Regions from separate parts of the Arthrobacter sp. 92 genome, predicted to be linked through region 2. Evidence: predicted binding sites of a transcription regulator. Region 2 holds the regulator's gene; the other holds the start of a gene.

Region 1 (10,726 bases), 910 kb from region 2:
TCTTTGCTGTCCTGTCTCGAGTTGGATGCCTACTAAGCAGGCATCTTCAGCTTGGCGCGGGTGCATTCGGCCGACGAGGGCAGACTTTTCCTATGTGCAAAACAGTGGCTCAGAGATGACTGTTGGGGACAAGTGACAAATAGACGTCCCTGCCTGATCAGCCCACGGTGCGGGGCACTGTAAACTTTTCTAGGCGCCACCGGAATGGCCCGGATGCGCACGTGCCCCAGTAGCTCAGGGGATAGAGCAGCGGCCTTCTAATCCGCCGGTCGGGGGTTCGATTCCCTCCTGGGGCACAAATGTGGTGAGTCGGGACACCTTTACGGATGTGTCGGGTCATCGTTGACACCCCGGTCTTCGGACCGGGGTGTTTTTCTTTGCCTGCGGATCCACGGAACAGCCAAAATTTCGAACAATCAACGGACCGGCTTGCCACCCGTTTCACCCTAAGCATGCTTATGATTTCACTGTGGCGCCGACTCCTTTGATGTGGTGCCGGCGCCACATCTGCCCCAGGCGGGAAAATTGCACGGGCTTACGGGAGAGGATGAACCGCATGACACTAGAACCGCAGGGCTACGATCCCCACGAAGCAGAGGCGACGCCAGGAGAGCCAAGAGGACCAGGAGCAGCCGGCCCCACTGGACCTGCCGCGACTGGAGAGCAGCCAGGCCCCGGCGGGGTCACGGGAGAAGTTCCCGGCACCCCGGCGCGCCCTGGGGGCACAGTTGCCGGCGGCCAACCAACCGGCGTCCCGGCCGGAGAAGAGCGACACGTAACGCGCGCAGGGATGGTCTGGGCGGCAGTCGCCACCGCGTTGGTGGTGATGGTGCTGCTTATCGTCTTCATCCTGCAGAACCAGGAATACGTGCAGGTGAAATACTTTGGGCTCGAAGGGGCCGTGCCGCTCGGCATAGCTCTTTTCATCGCGGCCGTTGGCGGCGGCATATTGGTGGCGGTCGCCGGCGCGGCCCGCATTATCCAGTTGCGGGCAGTGGCACACCGCAGGCGGGTGCTGGCCCAGCGGATGCGCTAAACGCCGCCGGCATGGCTTGCCCTGCTCCAGCCCGGCTAATTGGCGGACCGCTACGGAGCGTTCTTAGCGATGGGTCGGGTCGGCCCGGTGCCCTTCGGGTGTTTCATCGAGTTCTGCGATGTCAGGCTCAATCGTGGCCGCGAGGTCGCCGGCAATGGAACCGCGGGCGCCTTCAGAGCGCGGCCGTACCGTGCCGTCGTCGCCCCTGGCGGTGGCATCCTCGTCTGGAATCTCAGTCATGTGCCCAAGCTAAACCCGTTGCTGTTCGCTGTCGAGAGCCTGCGCGAGAACGCCACGAGCCCTGGATGGCCGCTCGGGCGTGTGGGGACCCTGCTTTCGCCGCCGGCAGAGAGGGTGCTCCGCGCGTCCGCTGACCCGCCGGTCAGATCACGGGTCGCGTGGTGACGGGCTCGTCGGACTTGCTGAACAACTGCTTCGTCTTGGGGTCCAGGAAAATCAGGTACAAGGCAAACATGAGGGCGATGATCGCCGCGGCGTTGCGGGCTAGAGCCAGCGGAAGCCCCAGATCCTCGGTCTGCAGGTAGGGGAAAACATCCAGCTGGTCGGAGATGGCGTAGACCATAAAGAACGAGACGATGAAGTACAGGGCTTTGACCTGCCAGTCGTCACGGATGCCGGTCACGGCAAAGAGCGGGATGAGCCAGACGATGTACCAGGACTGGATCATCGGAGCCAACAGGACAACGGCGGCAAAAGCCAGCGTGAGCCGGCGCATCAAGCGGTCGTAGTCGCCACGGAAGATCTGCCAGGCGATGATGCCGACGGCAAGGAGCTTCCCGGCGTCATAGACCCATTTGGCGAGGCCCCAGCCGTCGAGCCCGAAGGCATTGGAGATGGACGCCACAACGAGGCCCAGCAGCCCCACGGGCGCGTACCAAATCCAGATGCTCCCTGGTGCTGAGAGTCCGTTGATCCAGCCGAAACCGAACCCATTGACGAGGCTCATGGCATACAGCAGTCCAAGGCTGAGGCCGGCGGTCAGTCCCCAGAACAGGATCCTGCGAAGCCAGCCGGCATTCTTCCCGGCCCACAGCAGGCCGATGAACGGCAAGAAGACGATGGTGATGGGCTTGACTGCGATGGAGAGCGTCACCAGGACAATGCCGAGGACCACCCGCCGGGTGGCGCAGTAGTACAGTCCCGCGAGGGCGAGTCCGATCATTAGCGCGTCATTGTGGACGCTCGCGATGAAATTCGTCAGGAACAGCGGGTTCGCCGCGGTCAGCCACAGCGCGCGGTGCGGGTTGACCCCGTGGAGCTCGGCGAGTTTAGGCACATAGACCACGCACAGGATGATCCCCGCCAGCGCCGCCAGGCGGAACAGCATGATGCTGGCCTCCGGCTGGACATTCGTGGACCAGACGACGAACTGCTCGATCCACAGGAAGAGCTGGCCGTAAGGGACGGGAGCTTCGGTCCACATTTTGTCGGCACCTAGCTGAAAATAATTCGACAGCGCTGAGATCCCGTTTTCGTATGGGTTGAAGCCCTCGACCATCAGGCGGCCCTGGCCTATGTAGGCGTAGACGTCGCGGCTGAAGAGCGGTACCGAAAACATCATGGGAAGTCCCCACAGCACCACGGCCTGCAGTGTCGCCTTGCGTGCACCGGCTCCCCAGACGCGGACCCGTTGGCCGAGGCGAAGCCACGCGCGCACAAGCAGCATGCCCCCGACCGCCAGCAGGACGATGGACAAGGCCACCCCCATTGCCTCGGTCCGCATCCAGATGAACAGCGGGAGGCGGCGAAGCTCGGAGACGGGGGCGAGCCAGCCAACGCCCAACGACCCGATGGCCATGAACATCGAGCCGGCGAAGCCCGCGAGCAGCGCCGAAAGGGCATTGTCCACTTCCGGAGCCGATGCAGGTGACGTAGCGGCGGCCACCTTCCCCGCAGTAGGTCCAGGCGCCGTCATCTCAGGAACGTCCAATCAGTCGTGGGGCATATTTCCACCCTGTGACAGCCGGGCAGACCGGCCCTGGTGGGGCCGCGGCAGGCGAAAAAAGCGCACCGCCACGTACCCGAAATCCTAACACCGGCCAGCTCTTCGGCGGCGAAACGGTAGGCTGGGCCAGTGCCTATAACTAACGAACGCATCGTCTGGATCGACTGCGAAATGACCGGCCTGGACCCCAAGAACGACGCCCTCATAGAGGTAGCGGCCCTGGTAACGGACTCAGAATTGAACATCCTGGGCGACGGCGTGGACGTGGTCATACGTCCCGATGACGCGGCCCTGGCCCAGATGAACGACTTCGTCCGCGACATGCACACCCGGTCCGGCCTGCTGGAGGAGCTCCCCCACGGCAAGACCATGGCCGAGGCCGAGGCCGCCCTCATGGAATACATCGCGAAGTGGGTTCCGGATCCGCGCAAGGCACCGCTGGGCGGAAACTCAGTGGGCACCGACCGCGTTTTCCTTGCCCGCGACATGCCCGCCGTCGTCGAACACCTCCACTACCGGGTCATTGACGTAAGCACCATCAAAGAGCTGTCGCGGCGCTGGTTCGCGCGTGCCTACTTCCAAGCGCCCGCCAAGCATGGCGGCCACCGCGCGCTGGGCGACATCAGGGACTCCATCGACGAGCTCCGCTACTACCGGGAAGCGATCTTTGTCCCTGCCCCGGGGCCGGACAGCGCCACCGCGCAGCGCATCTCCAAGGCCGTCATGGGCTCCGCCGGAGCGCCTGAGGAAGTTCCCGCGGAAGCTCCTGAAATGTAATCTGCGCCACGTTTGCGGGAAATTTTGGCCAAAAGGTCAAAAGTGGCCAAAACACCCGCCGAAAGCAGGTAAGCTATTTGACGTTGCCTTTTCGGACAGCCAGCTAGCTGGAGAGTCCGATCCAGGCACGTGGTGGGCGTAGCTCAGTTGGCAGAGCGCCTGGTTGTGGTCCAGGAGGTCGCGGGTTCAACCCCCGTCGCTCACCCTCACAAGGGACTGGCAGGTCCTTTTACAAAGGCCGCACCGGATATCCGGTGCGGCCTTTGTTGGTTTTAGCGGGAGTCTTCATTGGGGTGCTGTCCGATCGCTCCCCCCTGATAGATTTCCGCACAGCACCCGCACTGCATCACGTCATCCGCACTGCACCAAGAGGAACAACTGACATGACCGTTCTGCCGATCACCATTTGGGGCGAGCCGGTTCTCCATCGCCGGGCCACCGAAGTGGAGATCTTCGACGACGAACTTCGCACATTGGTCGCGGACATGTTTGAGACCAATGACGCCGCCAATGGTGTTGGGCTGGCTGCGCCCCAGGTCGGGGTGGGCAAGCGCCTGTTTGTCTACAGATTCGCCAACGACGACGGAGTTCCTCCGACCGGCGTTGTGGTGAACCCCGTGTTGACGCTTTCCAAGGTCTCCGGCGCGCTGCCCGACCCCGATGAGGAAGTGGAGGGCTGCCTGTCTTTCCCAGGCGGCCAGTACCCGCTCAAGCGCGCGGAATGGGTTCGCGTGCAGGGTTTCGACGCCGAGGGCAATCCGCTGGAGTTCGAAGCCACCGAGTGGTTTGCCCGGATCATCCAGCATGAGTACGACCACCTCGACGGAAAGCTGTACGTGAACCGGCTCATCGACCGGTATGCAAGGAAAGCCATGAAGCAGGCCAAAAAGAACGGCTGGGGCGTTCCCGGCCTCACTTGGATGCCCGGCGTCGACCCCGATCCGTTCGGTCATTGACCTGAGTAACCCGGAACGATGGTCCGCTGCTGGGGGCAGGAGTCCAGTACGCGTTTCATGGCGTCTTTCTCAGCCTGCGTGACCCAGAGCCCGTAAGCGGCCTTCACCGAGATCTGGCGTGCCACGTAATGGCACCTGAGGGTCTTGTTCTTCGGCAGCCAGCTCGCAGCATCCGAAGCGCTCTTTTCCTGGTTGGCCGGCCCGTCGGCGGCCACCAGATTCAGAGGATTGTTGGCCAGGCTCTCACGTTGCTGCCGAGACAACTGCTGGGCACCCTTTTGCCAGGCGTCCCCCAGTGCCACTACGTGGTCGATCTGCACGGTTTTGCTGCTCTCGGCTCCGCGACGGAAATTGACGACAACCCCGGTGTAAGGCTCGCGGAGTTCCCCGCTCGCCACTTTGCAGCGGGAACCCTCGGTGAACACGACACCAGCCAGATCGCGCCGCAGGATGTCGTTGCGCGTGTCGCAACCGTTGTGGTCAACGTCCGACCATGCTTGGCCGAAGGCGGTCCGGTCGTAGTTGTCGCTGGATGCCCGGCCCTTGACCGGTAGCGACTCCAGCACTGTTGAGGCGGGACCCGGAGGGACAGGGTGCACCGCGGCGACCGGCTTCATCCAGCCGGGAGCCAGCACTGGCGCTTCACTGGGTCCGGATATCGAGGGTTCGGCGACTGCGAATTGCCCGGCGGTGAAGAACCAGATGACCGCTGCGACCAATCCCGTGGCCAGGACCAGCAGCACGGCCCATGCCTGGCGTGAGCGGCGCCGGGCGCGCTGATAAGCCGTCCAGCTCGCGGTCACGGGAACTTGGCGCGTAGGTGTTTGGGTATCACCCAAAAGAGCCTAGGCCGGACCCCTGACAACCAGACCGCTATCCACAGTGTGGAGGAAAGGTTATTGCTCCTTCATCACACGCTTCAGATCTTCGGTGGCAAGCTCCAACAGCTCTTCGAGCTGCCGGACCCTGTCGTCGCCGATCTCTCCCGCGGCATGGGCCACGCGTGCCTGGTCGAGCAGTCGGTTGGCTTCCTTATGGTTCTTCCGCGCCACATCGAGTGCGTGTTCCAGCGTGGTTTCATGTTCGAGAGTCGATTCGTGTTCCATGAGACCATTCTGGTTCCCTTTCCCGGCTGATTCCAGAGAATCAGCCGGGAATTTGCCGGGATGCCGGTCGCGGGGGCTAGATGGCGGCGATTGCTTCCAGAACCGCAGCGGGTTCCTTGGCAGGATACGAAGGCGGATTCACTCCGGCCATTTCCTCCATGACCCGGACAACCTGGCAGCTGTAGCCGAACTCGTTGTCGTACCAGACATAGAGAACCAGATTTTTGTCGCTGGAAATGGTGGCCAGGCCGTCAACGATGCCGGCACGGCGGGAGCCGACGAAGTCGGTGGAAACCACCTCAGGTGAATCGATGTAATCGATCTGCTTGCGCAGTTCCGAGTGCAGGGACATCTGCCGCAGATAGTCGTTGACTTCTTCCTTGGTGGTGCCGCGCTCCAGGCTGAGGTTGAGGATGGCCAGGGAGACATCCGGGGTGGGGACGCGGATGGAACTGCCTGTCAGCTTGCCCAGCAGCTCCGGCAATGCCTTGGCGACCGCCTTGGCGGCGCCCGTTTCGGTGATGACCATGTTCAGGGCCGCCGAACGTCCCCGGCGGTCACCCTTGTGGAAGTTGTCGATGAGGTTCTGGTCGTTCGTGAACGAGTGGACAGTCTCAACGTGCCCGTGAACCACACCGAACTTGTCATTGATGGCCTTCAGCACCGGTGTGATGGCGTTCGTGGTGCAGGACGCGGCGCTGACGATCTTGTCCGAGTCCAGAATGGTGTCGTGGTTGATGCCGTGGACGATGTTCTTCAGCTCACCCTTGCCGGGGGCCGTGAGGAGGACGCGGGCAACACCCTTGCTCTGGAGGTGCTGGGACAGCCCTTCGGCGTCGCGCCAGCGGCCGGTGTTGTCCACCACTAGTGCGTCCCTGATGCCGAACGCCGTGTAGTCCACGGTGGCCGGGTTGTCGGAGTAGATGACCTGGACCTGGACGCCGTTGGCCGTGATGGTGTTGGCCTCGGTGTCCACCTTGATGGTGCCTTCGAAAGAGCCATGCACCGAGTCCCTGCGCAAAAGGCTCGCGCGCTTGGCCAGGTCGTTGTCGGAGCCGCGGCGGACCACGATTGCACGAAGGCGCAGGCCATGACCGCCGCCGGCCTTTTCGATGAGCAGGCGCGCCAGGAGCCGGCCGATCCGGCCAAAACCGTAGAGCACGACGTCGGTGCTGGTGCGGTCGTCGCCGCCCCGCTTGCCCACCACATCGGCAAGCTCGGCGCGCAGGAATTCCTCCAGGCTGCTGCCATTGGCCTCGGACTTGAACTTCTGGTTCAGTCGCGCGATGTCGATTGCTGCGGCGCCCAGCTCCAGATCGGCGAGGGCAGACAGCAACGGGGCGGTCTCCTCCAGGAGCAGCTCGTCCTTGCTCATCCTGCGGGCGAACCGGTGCGCCTTCAGGATGTTCATGGTGGACTTATTGATCAGGCTGCGGCCGTGGATACTGGTCACCACGTTGTTCTCGCGGTATAGCCGGCCGATCACCGGGATCATGGCCTCGGCAAGTGCCTCGCGGCCCATCCACGTATCAAGACAAGAATCTGACGTCTGACTCACAGAACTACCTTCCTTGGGTCAACCACATACGTCCTCGTATACGGAAGTCGGCCACCGGAGATGATCCGGGGCACAGGCGTCGGCGGGGATTCGGTCCACCCCGGACGCCTTGGAGGAGCGCAAAGAAAAAGCCACCGGCTGCAAACGCAGACCCGGCGGCCGAACTCCCGCGTTCACTGTCCATTCTAGGGCTGGAACGCCCAACAGCGCGGCCCGAAAAGCGTGAAGTCACTCACATGTGCCCTGGGTGGGTTGGGTGGATGGGTTGACCGATACGCCGGGTTCTGTGTTCCCGTGCCGTTGCCGGCGCGGGAGTAGCGGCCATCCATCTACGAACGCCGTTGCCGACGCCCTCCAGCGGCCTACCCGGACACTCGGGCGAGCAGCCCTCAAACGTGTCCTGTATGGCCTTGCTCCGGGTGGGGTTTACCTAGCCTTCCCGGTCACCCGGGAAGCTGGTGGTCTCTTACACCACCGTTTCACCCTTACCTGGTCTCCGGTCCGTGCGGGCACGTGCCGAAGCCGGGCGGTCTGTTTTCTGTGGCACTGGCCTGCGGGTTACCCCGAGTGGGCGTTACCCACCACCCTGCTCTGCGGAGCCCGGACGTTCCTCGAGTCACCGAAGTGACGCGCGACCGCCTGGTCAACCCATCCGCGCTCTATTCTACGGGCTAGTCCGCCCTCCAGGTTTCGCCGCCGGGCCACACACACATTAATCCGGTGTGGTGAGAGAATGGATCAAGGTTCAGCTCTGATAACAAGGAGGGGATCGCAGTGGATTCCATCAGCCTTTTCGCCACCGTCGTGGTTGTGGTCCTGTTGCTCATCGTGGCCAGGATGTCCATCCGGATAGTGCGGCAGTTTGAACGCGGTGTGCTGTTCCGGCTGGGCCGGATCGTCGGCGTGAGAGCACCGGGCTTGCGGTTCATCATTCCGGTCATCGACCGCCTCCCGCTGGTCAGCCTGCGAATCGTCACCATGCCCATCCAGTCCCAGGGCATCATCACGCAGGACAACGTCAGCGTGGATATCTCCGCGGTGGCGTACTACCGCGTGGTGGACCCTGTGAAGTCCGTGGTAACCATTGAAAATGTTGCAGCGGCAATCGACCAGATCGCACAGACCACACTCCGGAAAGTCGTGGGCCGCCACAGCCTGGACCAGACGCTCTCGGAGACGGAGCGCATCAATAGCGACATCCGCACTATTCTCGATGAGCTCACCTTGGCCTGGGGCGTTGAAGTGACCTTGGTGGAGCTGAAGGATATCCAGCTGCCAGAGAGCATGAAACGCGCCATGGCCCGCCAGGCCGAGGCAGAGCGCGAGAAAAGGGCCAAGATCATCGCCGCCGAGGGCGAATCGATCGCGGCCGCAGCCCTTGGAGACGCTTCGGACACCATGATGGCCCATCCCCTGGCACTCCAGCTGCGCAACCTGCAATCCCTGGTGGAAATCGCCGTCGACAAGAACTCCACCGTCGTCTTCCCGGCGCCGCTGATGAGCACCATCGGCGAACTCTCGGCATTCCTGGCCCGCGAGACCCAGGCGGCCGCCTCCGCCCAAAAACCGCCCGCTTCGGCCACACCGGTCAAGGCCGCATAGGCCCGCCCGAACGGGACTCCCGCGCGACGGGGGCCGGGCCGTTGCCGTCCCGGTAAGATCGTACGGTGCTAATTCTGCTGCCGCCGTCCGAAGGCAAGACCCCCGCAAGCCAAGGCGACGCCGTCGACTGGAACTCCCTCAGCTTCCCTGGACTCAATACGTACCGGGCGAAGGTCCTGGAGGCCCTGGGGACCGTCAGTGCTCACGAGGATGCCCTCGCCCTGCTGGGCGTCGGAGCATCCCTGAGCGCCGACGTCGAACGCAACACCCGGCTGCATACCGAACCAGCGGCGCCGGCCCACCGCGTCTATTCCGGCGTCCTCTACGATGCTCTCGGCTACCAGTCCATGACGGCCCGCCAGCGGCGGAAGGCCGATGAGTCGGTACTGGTCATCTCCGCCCTTTGGGGGGCCATCCGGTTCAATGACCGCGTGCCCGCCTACCGGCTGTCCATGGGAACGTCACTGCCCGACGTCGGACGCCTTGCGTCCTTCTGGAAACCGCAGATCGCCGAGGCACTCACTGCGGCCACCGAGGGCGAGCTGCTGGTGGACTGCCGCTCCAGCACCTACGCGGCGGCGTGGGTTCCGCCGGCGCAGCGGACTGTTTCAGTGAACGTTTTCACCGAGGCCAATGGCGTCCGCAAGGTTGTCAGCCACTTCGCCAAGCACACCCGCGGGGAGCTGGCCCGGCACCTGCTGACCCGCCGGGGCGCCGCCCCGCGGAATCCCGCACAACTCCTGAAGGCTGCGCGCGAGAACTGGAGCGCCGAACTCGTCGAGGGCACCCCGCGTAAAGCGCACGCCCTTAACATCGTCCTGCCCAACTAACTCGCAGTAGATGTCGTTATGAGCGCCCATAACGACATCTAATGCGAGCCAGTTGGGAGGCCTAGGACCACTCGGCGGATCGCACCAGGATGCAGCCGGAGTCGGGGCAGAAAACGATGTCATCCTCAGCGGCGGCCTTGATCTCCGCAAGGTCCCCCGGGCTCAGCTGCATGCCGGAGCCTTCGGACTTGCCGTGGAAGAGCCGGGCCGCCCCCACGCCACGCTTGGCCAGGGTTTTGTCGTAGATGGCCAGCAGGCCGGCGTCGAGTCCGGCTGCGAACTCCGCGCGGCGCCCCTTGACCGCGGAAGCCTCGTGATCAACCTCGCCCAGGGCGGCATCAAGCTCTGCCCGGATCACGGCGAACGATCCCTGAATATCGTCAACGATCTTCTGCTGGGCGGACTGACGTTCGCGGAGACCTTCCAGCCGCTCCATAACCTCCAGCTCGACATCCTCAAGGCTGGAGAGCCGGCGGTTGAGCGAGGCGATATCGCTTTGCAGCGCCATAAGGTCTTTGGACAGGCCGGTTCCGCTGTTGAGCCTGGCTTCGTCGCGCTGAATCCGGGAGGACACCTGCTCCACATCCGCTTCGGCGCGCTTGAGTTCCAGTTCAGCGTCGTGGACCGCCATTTTGGCAGCTCCGAGCTCGCCGTTGGCCACGCTGAGGGCGGCTTCCAGATCGGTGATCCGGGGATCGTTTTCCAGGGTGCGGCGGCGGTTGGACAGGGACTTGAGCTTGGCGTCCAGTCCCTGCAGTTCGAGCAACTTCAACTGTTCCGCCGGTGCTGCCTTGGCCACTATTACCTCCGCTTGTTCCCAACCGGCCGAAGCCGGGCACCGGACCGGCGCAGTTTAGACTCTAGTCCCCGCCCGGAGTCAGAATGAAGTCCCAGG
Region 2 (10,726 bases):
AGCCACGCCAACAGTGGCAAGAGCCACCACCGCCAGGCTGAAGTGACGCTGGAAATCGGCGCCCAGCTTGAAGACGGCGGCGCGGCTGCTGGAGCGATCGCCGGGGTGATGCTGGAGAGCTTCCTGGTTGGCGGTGCCCAGAACCTGGACGTGGCCGATCACGCCGCCGGCATCGACGATCTGGTGTACGGCCAGAGCGTGACGGATGCCTGCATGGAATGGGACGTCACCGCCTCGGTGCTGGGCCAACTCGCGGCCTCGGCAAGGAAGCGCCGAGGTGCGATGGAGCGCTGATCTCGGGCCCGTTTTCCAGCGGCAGGGCGCCATTTTACGGCGGTCCAGGCCGGCAAAAACAGATTGCCTTAATGACTTTCACAATGGCACCATCAGCCACTAGAGTATCTAGCACAAGGTTGGTTGATGGCTCAGCATCGGCACACCGCACTGAGGTTTTTTGGGGTTGCCATCATCAGCTGTTAACAAAGGAATAAGGGAAATGTCCGCAGAGTCGAACTTCTCGAACGCGCAGTTCCTGACTGTGGCCGAAGTGGCCGAGCTTATGCGCGTTTCCAAGATGACCGTCTACCGCCTTGTCCATTCCGGGGAGATGCCAGCCGTTCGGTTCGGCCGTTCCTTCCGGGTGCCGGAATCCGCCGTTGAGCAGTATGTCAAGGGCGCAGTGGTTGACGGCCAGTCAGACACCGCCTGAAATTCCGCGAGGTCACAATTCCCCGCAGTGCGGCCGGCTCCAGCGTGCCGGCACGGCTGCGGTCAGTGGAGGCCCCGGATAAGCGGTACCCTGTTAGGGAACGTTTTTCGTTATTGTAAGAATCTGTCAGTTGTTTGGTCTGTTGCTTAGTCCGCGGACGTCTTCCATCAGACAGGTACTCCTTCTAGTTTGTAAGGAACTTTCGTGGGTTCAGTTATTAAGAAGCGTCGCAAGCGTATGGCCAAGAAGAAGCACCGCAAGTTGCTTCGTAAGACCCGCCACCAGCGCCGCAATAAGAAGTAGAGATACTTCACAAAGCGTAAATGCCCGCCACCTCTGAGGTGGCGGGCATTCTTGCGTCCAGGGACGTCTCCCAAAATGTCGGGCCCTGCCCCTAGAGGCTGCCCCTAGAGGCTGCCCCTAGAGGGACGGACCGCGGAAGCGGCTGAACCCGCGCCAGAGTCCATAGATGGCCCCTCCCACGGTGGCAGCCTTGAGCCCCAGGGTGGCGGCGCGCCGGCCCGAGCGGAAATCGTAGACCGGCCAGTTGTTGTCGCGCGCGTGCCGGCGGAGCCGTCCGTCCGGGTTGATGGCCACGGGATGGCCCACCATGCTCAGCAACGGGATGTCGTTATGCGAGTCGCTGTAGGCCCAGCACCGCTTGAGGTCCAGGCCTTCGGCGTCGGCTATGCCCTGGACGGCCACAGCCTTGGCCTGACCGTGGAGGATGTCGCCCACCAGGCGGCCGGTATAGGCGCCGTCCTCGATCTCGCCCACGGTGCCCAACGCGCCGGTGAGCCCCAGCCGGGTTGAAATCACCGTGGCCACTTCGATGGGCGTTGCTGTCACCAGCCAGACCATCCGGCCCACGCGCAGATGCTGCTGCGCCAGGGCCTTGGTGCCGGGCCAGATCCTGGACTCGATCATTTCGTCGAAAACTTCCTCGCCCAGGACCTTGATGTCCGCCACCAGGATTCCGGCCGCAAGCCTCAGGGCAGTTTCACGGACTGCATGGACGTCGTCCATGTTCTCGCCGCGAAGCACGAACTTGAACTGCTTCCATGCCATGCCGGCGGCCTGGGGAATGGTGAACGCTCCGCGCTGGTGCATTTTCCGGGCCACATGGAAAAGGCTCGCGCCCTTCATCAGGGTGTTGTCTACGTCGAAGAAGGCCGCCTCGCCCTGTTGCGGCCGTGCAACGGGCGCTCGGGTAACAGCGACGTACTTCTCCTGGGCCATGACTTGAGTCTAGTCAATGGCCGGCGCTGCCACCGTCACGGCGGGCGCGGGATGCCAGGGCGGGAGGGCCGGGCGGAGGTGCGCAGGAGGAGGTCCGTCGACGACGCCCCGCGCACCGGGCTACCGTTGACGTATGGCTAAACCCGACGTCGTCCTGATCACCAAAGCTGACTGTCACCTCTGCGAGGAGGCGCGCGACGCCGTCGGACGGGTCACTGCCGCACTGGGACTTCAGTGGAGCGAACAGTTGGTGGACAACCGGCCGGAGCTGCGGGAGCGATACGCCGAGGAGATCCCCGTGGTGCTGGTGGATGGAATCCAGCGCGACTTCTGGAAGATCGACGAAACGCGGCTGGCCCGCGTGCTTCGCCAGGCCATGGGCAAGTAGCGGACTGTGGACCCCTTAGCCCGGAAACCGCATGGTGCCGGCCTCGGGGGCGCGGGCAGACGCCGTGGCCTGCCGTGACGGCCGCTTTGTTGGCAGCAGAGCCGGGGTCCTAGAGTGGAGTCACAACGTAACTCAATGGAGCAGATAGTGACTTCGCTGGAATCATCCCCCGAGGCTGTCCACGGTGACACGGGAACCGTGGCAAAGCAGATTCCGCCTGCTGCCGTGGCGCGGCTGACCATTTACCTGCGCGCCCTCACCACCATGCTGGCAGAAGGTGTTGAACGGGTATCCTCGGAGTCCCTCGCCGAGGCCTCAGGCGTGAGTTCATCAACGCTCCGCAAAGACCTCTCGCATGTGGGCTCCTACGGCACGCGCGGCGTCGGCTACGAAGTGCAGTACCTCAGCCGGAATATCTCCGCAGCTTTGGGCCTGACCCGGGACTGGAAAGTCGCCATTGTTGGCGCCGGTAACCTGGGCAAGGCCCTTGCCCGCTACGGCGGATTCGAGTCCCGGGGCTTCGACGTGGTGGCCATTTTCGACGCCGACCAGATGGTGGTGGGCAACGAGGTGGGCTGGCTGCGGGTCAGCGACGTGGCCGATCTCGAAACGGTGCTTCACCGGACCGGCGCCAACATGGTGGTGCTGGCGCTCCCGGCGGCCGTGGCCCAGGGAGTATGCGACCGTGTGATTGCCGCAGGGGTCAGGAGCATTCTCAGCTTTGCCCCCGTGATGCTTCAGGTTCCGCCGGATGTGAACCTGCGCAAGGTGGACATGGCCACCGAGCTGCAGATCCTGGCCTACCACGCGCAGCGCACGCAGGCTCCGGGAGACGGCCGCTAGATCACGCCATCCCCGTCAAGCCGCACCGTCAGCGGAGGTAGGGGCTGGAATATGCCTGTCGTGCCCGGAAATACGGTGCCGCGGCGGGGAGGTACAGCAGGACCATGGCCGCCGCTCCAGCGAGAATCGCCGGCGTCCCGAGGTTCATCTGGAGGACGCCGAGGAGCGAGAATGCGGCCAGGACGGTGCCAAGGATCCGGGCCCAGTTCCTGCCTTTTCGGATCTTGAAGGCGACCAGCAGATACAGCCCGGCCCCGATGGCGGTCATGGCGAAGACCATTGCCACAATGATGCCCTTCAGCGAGTTGAAGTCGACCTTCGAGCCGCCGGCTGCCAGCCGGGCCTCGAACTGACGGCGCAGGGCGGGGTCGTCAATGACCGATAAGGACATCAGCACCGACGCCACCCACAACGCGCACGCTCCGATGAGCAGCCAAAAGGAAATATTCACCAACCCCGGGGCGCCCCCGGCGGCGCCCTGCTGGGGCAGTTCCGAGGGGTAGGCCATGTACTGGCGCTGCCCGTAGGCGGGGTGCGGCACGTGCCCAGGCTGCTGCGCCTGCCCATACTGGGGCTGGGCGTATGGGGGTGCCTGAGTGAATTGCGGCGCCTGCCCGTACTGCGGCGCCTGGCCATATTGCGGCGCCTGGCCGTACTGGGGCTGCTGGCCGAACTGGCCGCCGGGCTCGGGATGATTCGGATTGGACGGATGGACGGGCGGCTGGCTCATTCCTTGATCCTCTTCTGTGTCGACTACTTCTAATCGGCTACCGGGATCAGCGAAGGTGTCCTGCCCCCAGCATGGTTGGATACACCGTACCCCGCAGTGGGCGGCAGTAGGATCAATTTTTGGGCAATATTCCCGGGCACCAATCTGCCCGGGAAGGCATCGGCCCTTCCCGGGCAGGCAGCCGGAAGTGCCCGGAGGTCAGGACCTACCTGCCGTACGGGTTGCCGGGCTGCGAGTAGGGGTTGCTGAAGGGCTGCTGCTTCCGGAAGTACGGCGCTGCCGCGGGCATGTACAGCAGTACGATTGCCACAATTCCGAGAAGCGGCCCCAGCGATCCGACGCTGGGCGGGAAGAGGCTGAAGATCGAAAGCGCGGCAAACACCGTGCCCAGGATGCGGGCCCAGTTCTTGCCCCTACGGACGTTGAAGGCCACCAGCGCATACAGGCCGACGCCGATCAGGCCGATCGCCACCATCGTGCCGATCACCACGCCCTTGATCGACTCGAAATCGATGTTAGCGCCGCTGCTTGCCATCTGCTGCTCGAACTGACGGCGCATGGCGGGGTCGTCGAGGGCCGGAATTGCCAGCAGCAATGAAATAATCCACACCGCAGCAGCCGCGGCGAGCAGCCAGAAGGAGATATTGACCAGCTGCGGAACGCCCCCGGCCGCCTGGGCCTGGGGGAACTGCGACGGGTACTGGGTGTAGGGGGACTGGCCGTACTGCTGCGGAGCCTGCCCGTACTGGGGAGCGTTCTGCCCGTACTGCGGGGCGGCGGGCGGCTGCTGGCCGTACTGGGGAGCGTTCTGTCCGTACTGCGGGGCGGCGGGCGGCTGCTGGCCGTACTGGGGAGCGTTCTGTCCGTACTGCGGGGCGGCGGGCGGCTGCTGGCCGTACTGGGGAGCGTTCTGTCCGTACTGCGGGGCGGCGGGCGGCTGCTGGCCGTACTGGGGAGCGTTCTGTCCGTACTGCGGGGTTTCAGGCGCGGGCTCGCTGCCGGACTCGGGTTCGTTCGGGTTGGACGGGGGGACTGGCGGAGTGCTCATGGGAGGTCCTCTTTGCGTCGACTGCTTCTTCATCGGCTACCGGGATCAGCAACGGTGCCCTGCCCCCAGCATGGTCTGTCTACACCGTACCGCGCCAGGACCCGCAGGGGATCATTCCGGAGGGCGAATAAACCGGCGGTTAAACGCAGCACCCCGCCCCGTCGGTGAGACGGCGCGGGGTGCTGTTGGGCGCTGGGGCAGGACTTAGGCCGCGGGAGCGATGAAGGCCAGTTCGAGGTTGATGGCAACCTTGTCGCTGACCAGGACGCCGCCGGCTTCGAGGACTGCGTTCCAGGTCAGGCCGAAGTCCTTGCGGCTGATGGTGGTTTCAGCGGTGAGGCCGGCGCGGGTGTTGCCGAATGGATCCACAGCCACGCCGTGCAGCTCGGTTTCCAGGCTCACCTTACGGGTCACGCCCTTGATGGTGAGCTCGCCCTGGAGCTCATAGGCGTCGCCCTTGGGAACGATGGCGTTGGAGACGAAGGAGATCTCCGGGAACGTCTCGACGTCGAAGAAGTCTTCGCCGCGGACGTGGCCGTCGCGGTTGGCGTCGCCGGAGTCAAAGCTGGCGGTCTTGATGGTGGCGTTGACCTTGGAGTCGGCCACGTTCTCGGCCAGGTCCAGGGTTGCTTCGGCGTCCTTGAACTGGCCGCGCACCTTGCTGATACCTGCGTGGCGAACCGTGAAGCCGATCTCGCTGTGCGAGTTATCGAGGGTCCAGGTGCCGGTGTTGACGTTAGCGGGAAGTGCCATGGTGTTGCTCCTTGTGTCGGGTGGGAAGTGCGAAGAACATCTGATCGCCAGCCAAAACCCCATTTGTTGAAGTCTCAACTAACTGCTTCACCCAGTATAAACATGCATTTGCATCTTTTATTCCAACTCCGGGAAACATTTCTTCAAACTCTTCAGTTCTACTCTCGGTAGAAGATTTCGAATCGACCGGCATCTTTGAGAAACTAGTACACATGCCCCAAGCCACTGTTCATCTGCTTCGCCACGGCGAGGTCCATAATCCGGACGGCATCCTCTATGGCAGGCTGCCGGAATTCCACCTCTCCGAGCTGGGGCGGCAGATGGCCGCAACCCTCGCCGATCACTTCAGCGAGCGCGTTTCGCAGGGCGCCAACATCGTCCATCTGGCGGCGTCGCCGTTGACCCGGGCGCAGGAAACGGCCCTGCCGATTTCCGAGGCGCTTAACCTCGAAATCCATACGGAAGCCCGCATCATCGAGGCCGGAAACCACTTTGAAGGCCTCAAGGTCAATAAGGCAGAGCTTCTCAAACCCAAGCACTGGCCTTACCTGCGCAATCCCTTGGTCCCGTCCTGGGGCGAACCCTACAAGGCCCAGGCCGCCCGCGTCATCGCAGCGGTCCAGGACGCGCGCCGCCGCGCCATCGAGCTCGGCGGTGAAAATGCCGAAGCCATCCTGGTCAGCCACCAGTTGCCCATCTGGTCCACGCGGCTCAGCGCGGAGGGCAAGCCCCTGTGGCACGATCCCCGCAAGCGTGAATGCACGCTCACCTCGGTCACCTCCCTGGTGTTCGACGACGCCGGCGCCCTCGTGCGGGTGGAGTACAACGAGCCCGCAAGCGCCCTCCTCCCGGGCGCCTCGAATACTCCGGGAGCCTGAGCGTGACAGGATTCGCACACGGCAACACCCACCGTTCCGCCTCGCGCCGCAGCGTCCTCGCGGCCGGCGGCATGGCCCTGGCCGCCCTGACCCTCGGGCTGTCCGCGTGCGCCCAGGACGACGCCCTGGCCAAGCAGGCCAAGGCCGGCGACAACAAAAACTACGTGGCCGGCGACGGTTCCGTCACGGAATTCGCCGCCGCGGACCGCAAGGCACCCGTCAGCATCAAGGGCACACTCTTCGATGGCACGGCCGTCCAGCCCGCGGACTTCGTGGGCAAGGTCACCGTGCTGAACTTCTGGTTCGCCGCCTGCGCGCCCTGCCGGGTCGAAGCGCCTTCCCTTGAAGCCCTGCACCAGGAATACAAGGGCCAGGGCGTCCAGTTCTACGGTGTGAACCTTCGGGACGAGAAGGCCGCGGCCGAGGCCTTCGACAAGACGTTCAACCTCACATACCCCAGCTTCAACGACAAGGACGGCGGCGTGCTCCTGGCTGTCTCCGGCCTCGTACCTCCCGGTGCCGTGCCCACCACGCTGGTGCTGGACAAGCAAGGCCGGGTTGCCTCCCGTATCCTTGGCGAGATCCAGAAGGGCACCCTCAAGTCCCTCATCGCCGCCGCCGTGGCCGAGTAGCGGCGGCCTGCAGATCGTGAACAGCCCCTTCGCCGAAGCCATCCTCAATGGTTCGCTGCTGCTTGCCATTCCGGTGGCCCTGCTGGCCGGTTTTGTGTCCTTCCTCTCGCCCTGTGTGCTGCCGCTGGTGCCGGGATACCTCGGCTACGTCACGGGACTGACCGGGGTGGACCTGCAAAAGCAAAAGCGGGGGCGCATGCTGGCCGGCATCGGGCTTTTCGTGCTCGGCTTCTCCGTGATCTTCGTTCTGCTCGGCGGCGCGTTCGGTCAGCTGGGCACCCTGATCACCGGCTCCCAAAATGCGTGGATCACCCAGTTGCTGGGGATTCTGGTGATCGTGATGGGGGTCGTCTTTATGGGCGGTTTCGGCTGGCTCCAGCGCGACGCCAAGATCCATGCAAAGCCGCCGGCCGGTCTCTGGGGTGCCCCGTTGCTTGGCATCACCTTCGGCCTGGGCTGGGCGCCGTGCATCGGCCCCACCTATTCCGCGGTCCAGCTGCTGAGCCTCTCCGGCGGTTCATCGGCGGCGAAGGGTGCGCTCCTGGCGTTTGTGTATAGCCTTGGCCTGGGCATCCCGTTCCTGCTGATTGCCCTTGCCGTACGCCGCGGAATCGGCGTGATGTCATTCTTCCGGACACATCGGCTGGCCATTCAGCGGACCGGCGGCGGCATCCTGATAGTCCTTGGCCTGCTGATGGCCAGCGGCGTGTGGGGAGCCTGGGTTTCCGGGTTGCAGTACTGGTTCCAAACCGATGTGAAGTTGCCGATCTGATGAGCGAGCGCGTGAACGTAAAGAAGAAGTCCCCGAAATCCAAGGATCCCCAAGCCACGGACAACCGCGACGGCAATAAGAGCAGTGACAAGCCCGAGTCCGATGGCCGGGCTGGCGGGGGCCCGGCCCCCGTTGCCGCGGCGAAGGCTGACGCCGTGTTGCCGGCCCTTGGACTCCTGGGCATGCTGCGCTGGGCCTGGACCCAGCTGACCAGCATGCGCACCGCGCTGTTCCTCCTGTTGCTGCTGGCCGTTGCCGCAGTGCCGGGCTCGCTCTTCCCGCAGCGCCCGGCCAATCCCTCGATCGTCACGCAGTACATCGCTGACCACCCGGACTACGGGAAGATCCTGGACTCGCTGCAGCTCTACGACGTGTATTCCTCCGCCTGGTTCTCGGCCATCTACATCCTGCTCTTCATCTCCCTCATCGGGTGCGTGGTGCCGCGTGCTATCGCGCATTACAAGGCGCTGCGGTCCCAGCCTCCGCGCACTCCGGCACGGCTGTCCCGCCTTCCCGAATACGGCACCATGGCGCTGCCCGCGCAAGCCGGCATCCCGGCGTCGGACGCCATTGCGGACGCCGCGCGGCTGCTGAAAAAACGCGGGTACCGGGTTGAGATCAGGGACCACGACGGCGAGCGGCCGTCCTTGGGGGCCGAGCGCGGACTCCTGAAGGAAGTGGGAAACCTGGTCTTCCACACCGCGCTGATCGGCGTGCTGGTGTCCGTGGCGCTGGGCGGCCTCTTCGGCTACAGCGGGCAGCGCATCCTGGTGGAGGGCGATACTTTCGTGAACACCCTGGTGGGCTATGACCAGTTCACCCCTGGCACCAACTTCCAGAGCAGCCAGCTGCAGCCGTACTCCATCCAGCTGGACAAGTTCAGCATCACCTTCGACCGCGAATCGAAGGGCAAGTACGGCCAGCCCATCGACTTCACGGCAAATGTCACCACCAAGGACACCCCGGATTCGCCGGCCCAGAAGCAGGTGCTGAAGGTCAACGATCCCTTGAACCTGGGCGGAACCAGCGTCTACCTGACCGGCAACGGCTACGCCCCGATGGTGACCATTCGCGACGGCCAAGGCAACATCTCCATGCAGGGACCGGTGGTGGCCAAGCTGCAGGGGGACAACTACTACTCCTCCGTGGTGATCAAGGTTCCGGACGCCAAGCCGGACCAGCTGGGATTTGCCGGGTTCTTCCTGCCCACCGCATTTGTCTCCGACAAGGGCGTCTCCTTCAGTGGCGATCCCGAGCTCATCAACCCGCAGCTCACCTTGAACTCCTACTACGGGGACCTCGGGCTGAATAACGGCGCCCCCCAGAACGTCTTTGAGCTGGACGTCAAGAAGTTGACGCCGCTCAACGCCCGGAACCTTCCCACCAAGGGCATCACCCTGGCACCCGGGAGCAGCTACACCCTGCCGCAAGGCAAGGGCTCCATCAGTTTCGACGGCGTGAAGCGTTATGTCGGCGTGGACATCCACCACAACCCGGGCCAGCTCTACGCCCTGATCTTTGCACTGACGGCCGTGGCCGGCCTGGTGACCTCCCTCTACGTGAACCGGCGCCGCGCGTGGGTCCGGACGGGCACCCACGAGGACGGCCGCACCATGGTGGAGTACGGGCTCCTTGCCCGCGGTGAGGACCACCGCCTCGCCGCCGAAGCCGCGGCCATCCGCGCGCTGCTGGCGGCCGAATGGGGCCTCGCCGAGGCAGGCTCCGCCCCGCCGTCGGCTCCCGCGGACGGTGCCCAGCCTTCTCCCAGCGGGAGGGCGGATAATGACCGGGCGGACCGTGTGGCGAACCATGCCGCTCCGGCACAGCCCGCAGCAAACTCGATCCAGCCAACAGCAGCCTCCAAGAAGGACCAGTAATGTTCCCCATCAACGAAACCATGGGCCAGTACAGCGAGCTCTTTATGCTGCTGGCGGCCGGCACCTACACTGTGGCGTTCATCGCCTTCGCCTGGGATCTGGCCAAGAGCAGCAAGGCCCTCCGCGCCGTGGACCTCAAGGCGGCCGCGGCTGCCGGAGCGGCCGCAGCGCCGCTCAAGGTCCCGGTCGGGGCCGGCGTGGGCGCCGCCGGATCCGTGGACCGTGCCGACTCGGACGTCAGCGGACCGGCGGGCCGGGCCGAGCGCCCGTCGTCGGCTGTGGGCGCCGCGTCCCAGGGAACCGGTGCCGGGCAGACGGCCGACGGCGGCATGCGCTACGGCGCCGAGCGCAGGGCGCCGGCCCGTGTGGCTGTCGCCGTCACCGTGCTGGGCGCCGCGATCCACGCCGCCGGCGTGATTACGCGGGCCATTGGCGCCGGCCGCGTGCCGTGGGGCAACATGTACGAATTCCTCACCACCGGCGCGTTCGTGGCCGTCGCGGTGTTCCTGATTGTGCTGATCCGCCGCGACCTGCGCTTCCTGGGCACGTTCGTGATCGGCCTGGCCATCATCATGCTCGTTGCGGCCTCCGTGGCGTTCTGGACTCCCGTTGGACACCTCGTTCCGGCGCTGCAGAGCTACTGGCTGGTCATCCATGTGTCCATCGCCGTGATGTCCTCGGCGCTGTTCACCCTCACCTTCGCCATGTCCGCCCTCCAGCTGCTGCAGTCGTACCGCACCAAGGCCGTGGCCGCCGGAAAGCCGGACAAGCTGGGCTTTATGCGTCTGGTGCCCTCCGCGCTGAGCCTGGAGAACCTGTCCTACCGGATCAACGCCATCGCCTTCATCGGCTGGACG

What was found. The regulator Rex, encoded in region 2, represses fermentation and respiration genes when NADH is low (regulators of the CRP and FNR family bind a similar motif). The targets are predictions, from matches to a motif close to CTTGTGAANNNNTTCACAAG.
Region 1: a site for Rex is predicted at 7,619-7,638, ahead of ACP4XC_RS15295 (glyceraldehyde-3-phosphate dehydrogenase). Genes of this name have one in related genera too.

Annotation. Positions count from the first base shown of each region.
Region 1 is NZ_CP189863.1:3,291,920-3,302,645, forward strand. It holds gene ACP4XC_RS15245 (single-stranded DNA-binding protein) at 1-1, opposite strand, end outside; tRNA gene ACP4XC_RS15250 (tRNA-Arg) at 224-296, shown strand; gene ACP4XC_RS15255 (lipopolysaccharide assembly protein LapA domain-containing protein) at 557-1,036, shown strand; gene ACP4XC_RS15260 (hypothetical protein) at 1,100-1,276, opposite strand; gene mptB (polyprenol phosphomannose-dependent alpha 1,6 mannosyltransferase MptB) at 1,419-2,972, opposite strand; gene orn (oligoribonuclease) at 3,132-3,779, shown strand; tRNA gene ACP4XC_RS15275 (tRNA-His) at 3,912-3,984, shown strand; gene def (peptide deformylase) at 4,163-4,735, shown strand; gene ACP4XC_RS15285 (HNH endonuclease family protein) at 4,729-5,538, opposite strand; gene ACP4XC_RS15290 (hypothetical protein) at 5,632-5,841, opposite strand; gene ACP4XC_RS15295 (glyceraldehyde-3-phosphate dehydrogenase) at 5,918-7,399, opposite strand; RNA gene rnpB (RNase P RNA component class A) at 7,657-8,050, opposite strand; gene ACP4XC_RS15305 (slipin family protein) at 8,237-9,001, shown strand; gene ACP4XC_RS15310 (YaaA family protein) at 9,067-9,831, shown strand; gene ACP4XC_RS15315 (zinc ribbon domain-containing protein) at 9,893-10,630, opposite strand; gene ACP4XC_RS15320 (Nif3-like dinuclear metal center hexameric protein) at 10,692-10,726, opposite strand, start outside.
Region 2 is NZ_CP189863.1:4,201,666-4,212,391, reverse strand. It holds gene ACP4XC_RS19590 (3-deoxy-7-phosphoheptulonate synthase) at 1-294, shown strand, start outside; gene ACP4XC_RS19585 (helix-turn-helix domain-containing protein) at 497-709, shown strand; gene ACP4XC_RS19580 (30S ribosomal protein bS22) at 914-1,012, shown strand; gene ACP4XC_RS19575 (HAD family hydrolase) at 1,130-1,948, opposite strand; gene ACP4XC_RS19570 (glutaredoxin family protein) at 2,082-2,336, shown strand; gene ACP4XC_RS19565 (redox-sensing transcriptional repressor Rex) at 2,484-3,179, shown strand; gene ACP4XC_RS19560 (hypothetical protein) at 3,208-3,909, opposite strand; gene ACP4XC_RS19555 (hypothetical protein) at 4,115-4,957, opposite strand; gene ACP4XC_RS19550 (YceI family protein) at 5,162-5,710, opposite strand; gene ACP4XC_RS19545 (histidine phosphatase family protein) at 5,923-6,588, shown strand; gene ACP4XC_RS19540 (TlpA family protein disulfide reductase) at 6,660-7,220, shown strand; gene ACP4XC_RS19535 (cytochrome c biogenesis CcdA family protein) at 7,237-7,992, shown strand; gene resB (cytochrome c biogenesis protein ResB) at 7,992-9,869, shown strand; gene ccsB (c-type cytochrome biogenesis protein CcsB) at 9,869-10,726, shown strand, end outside.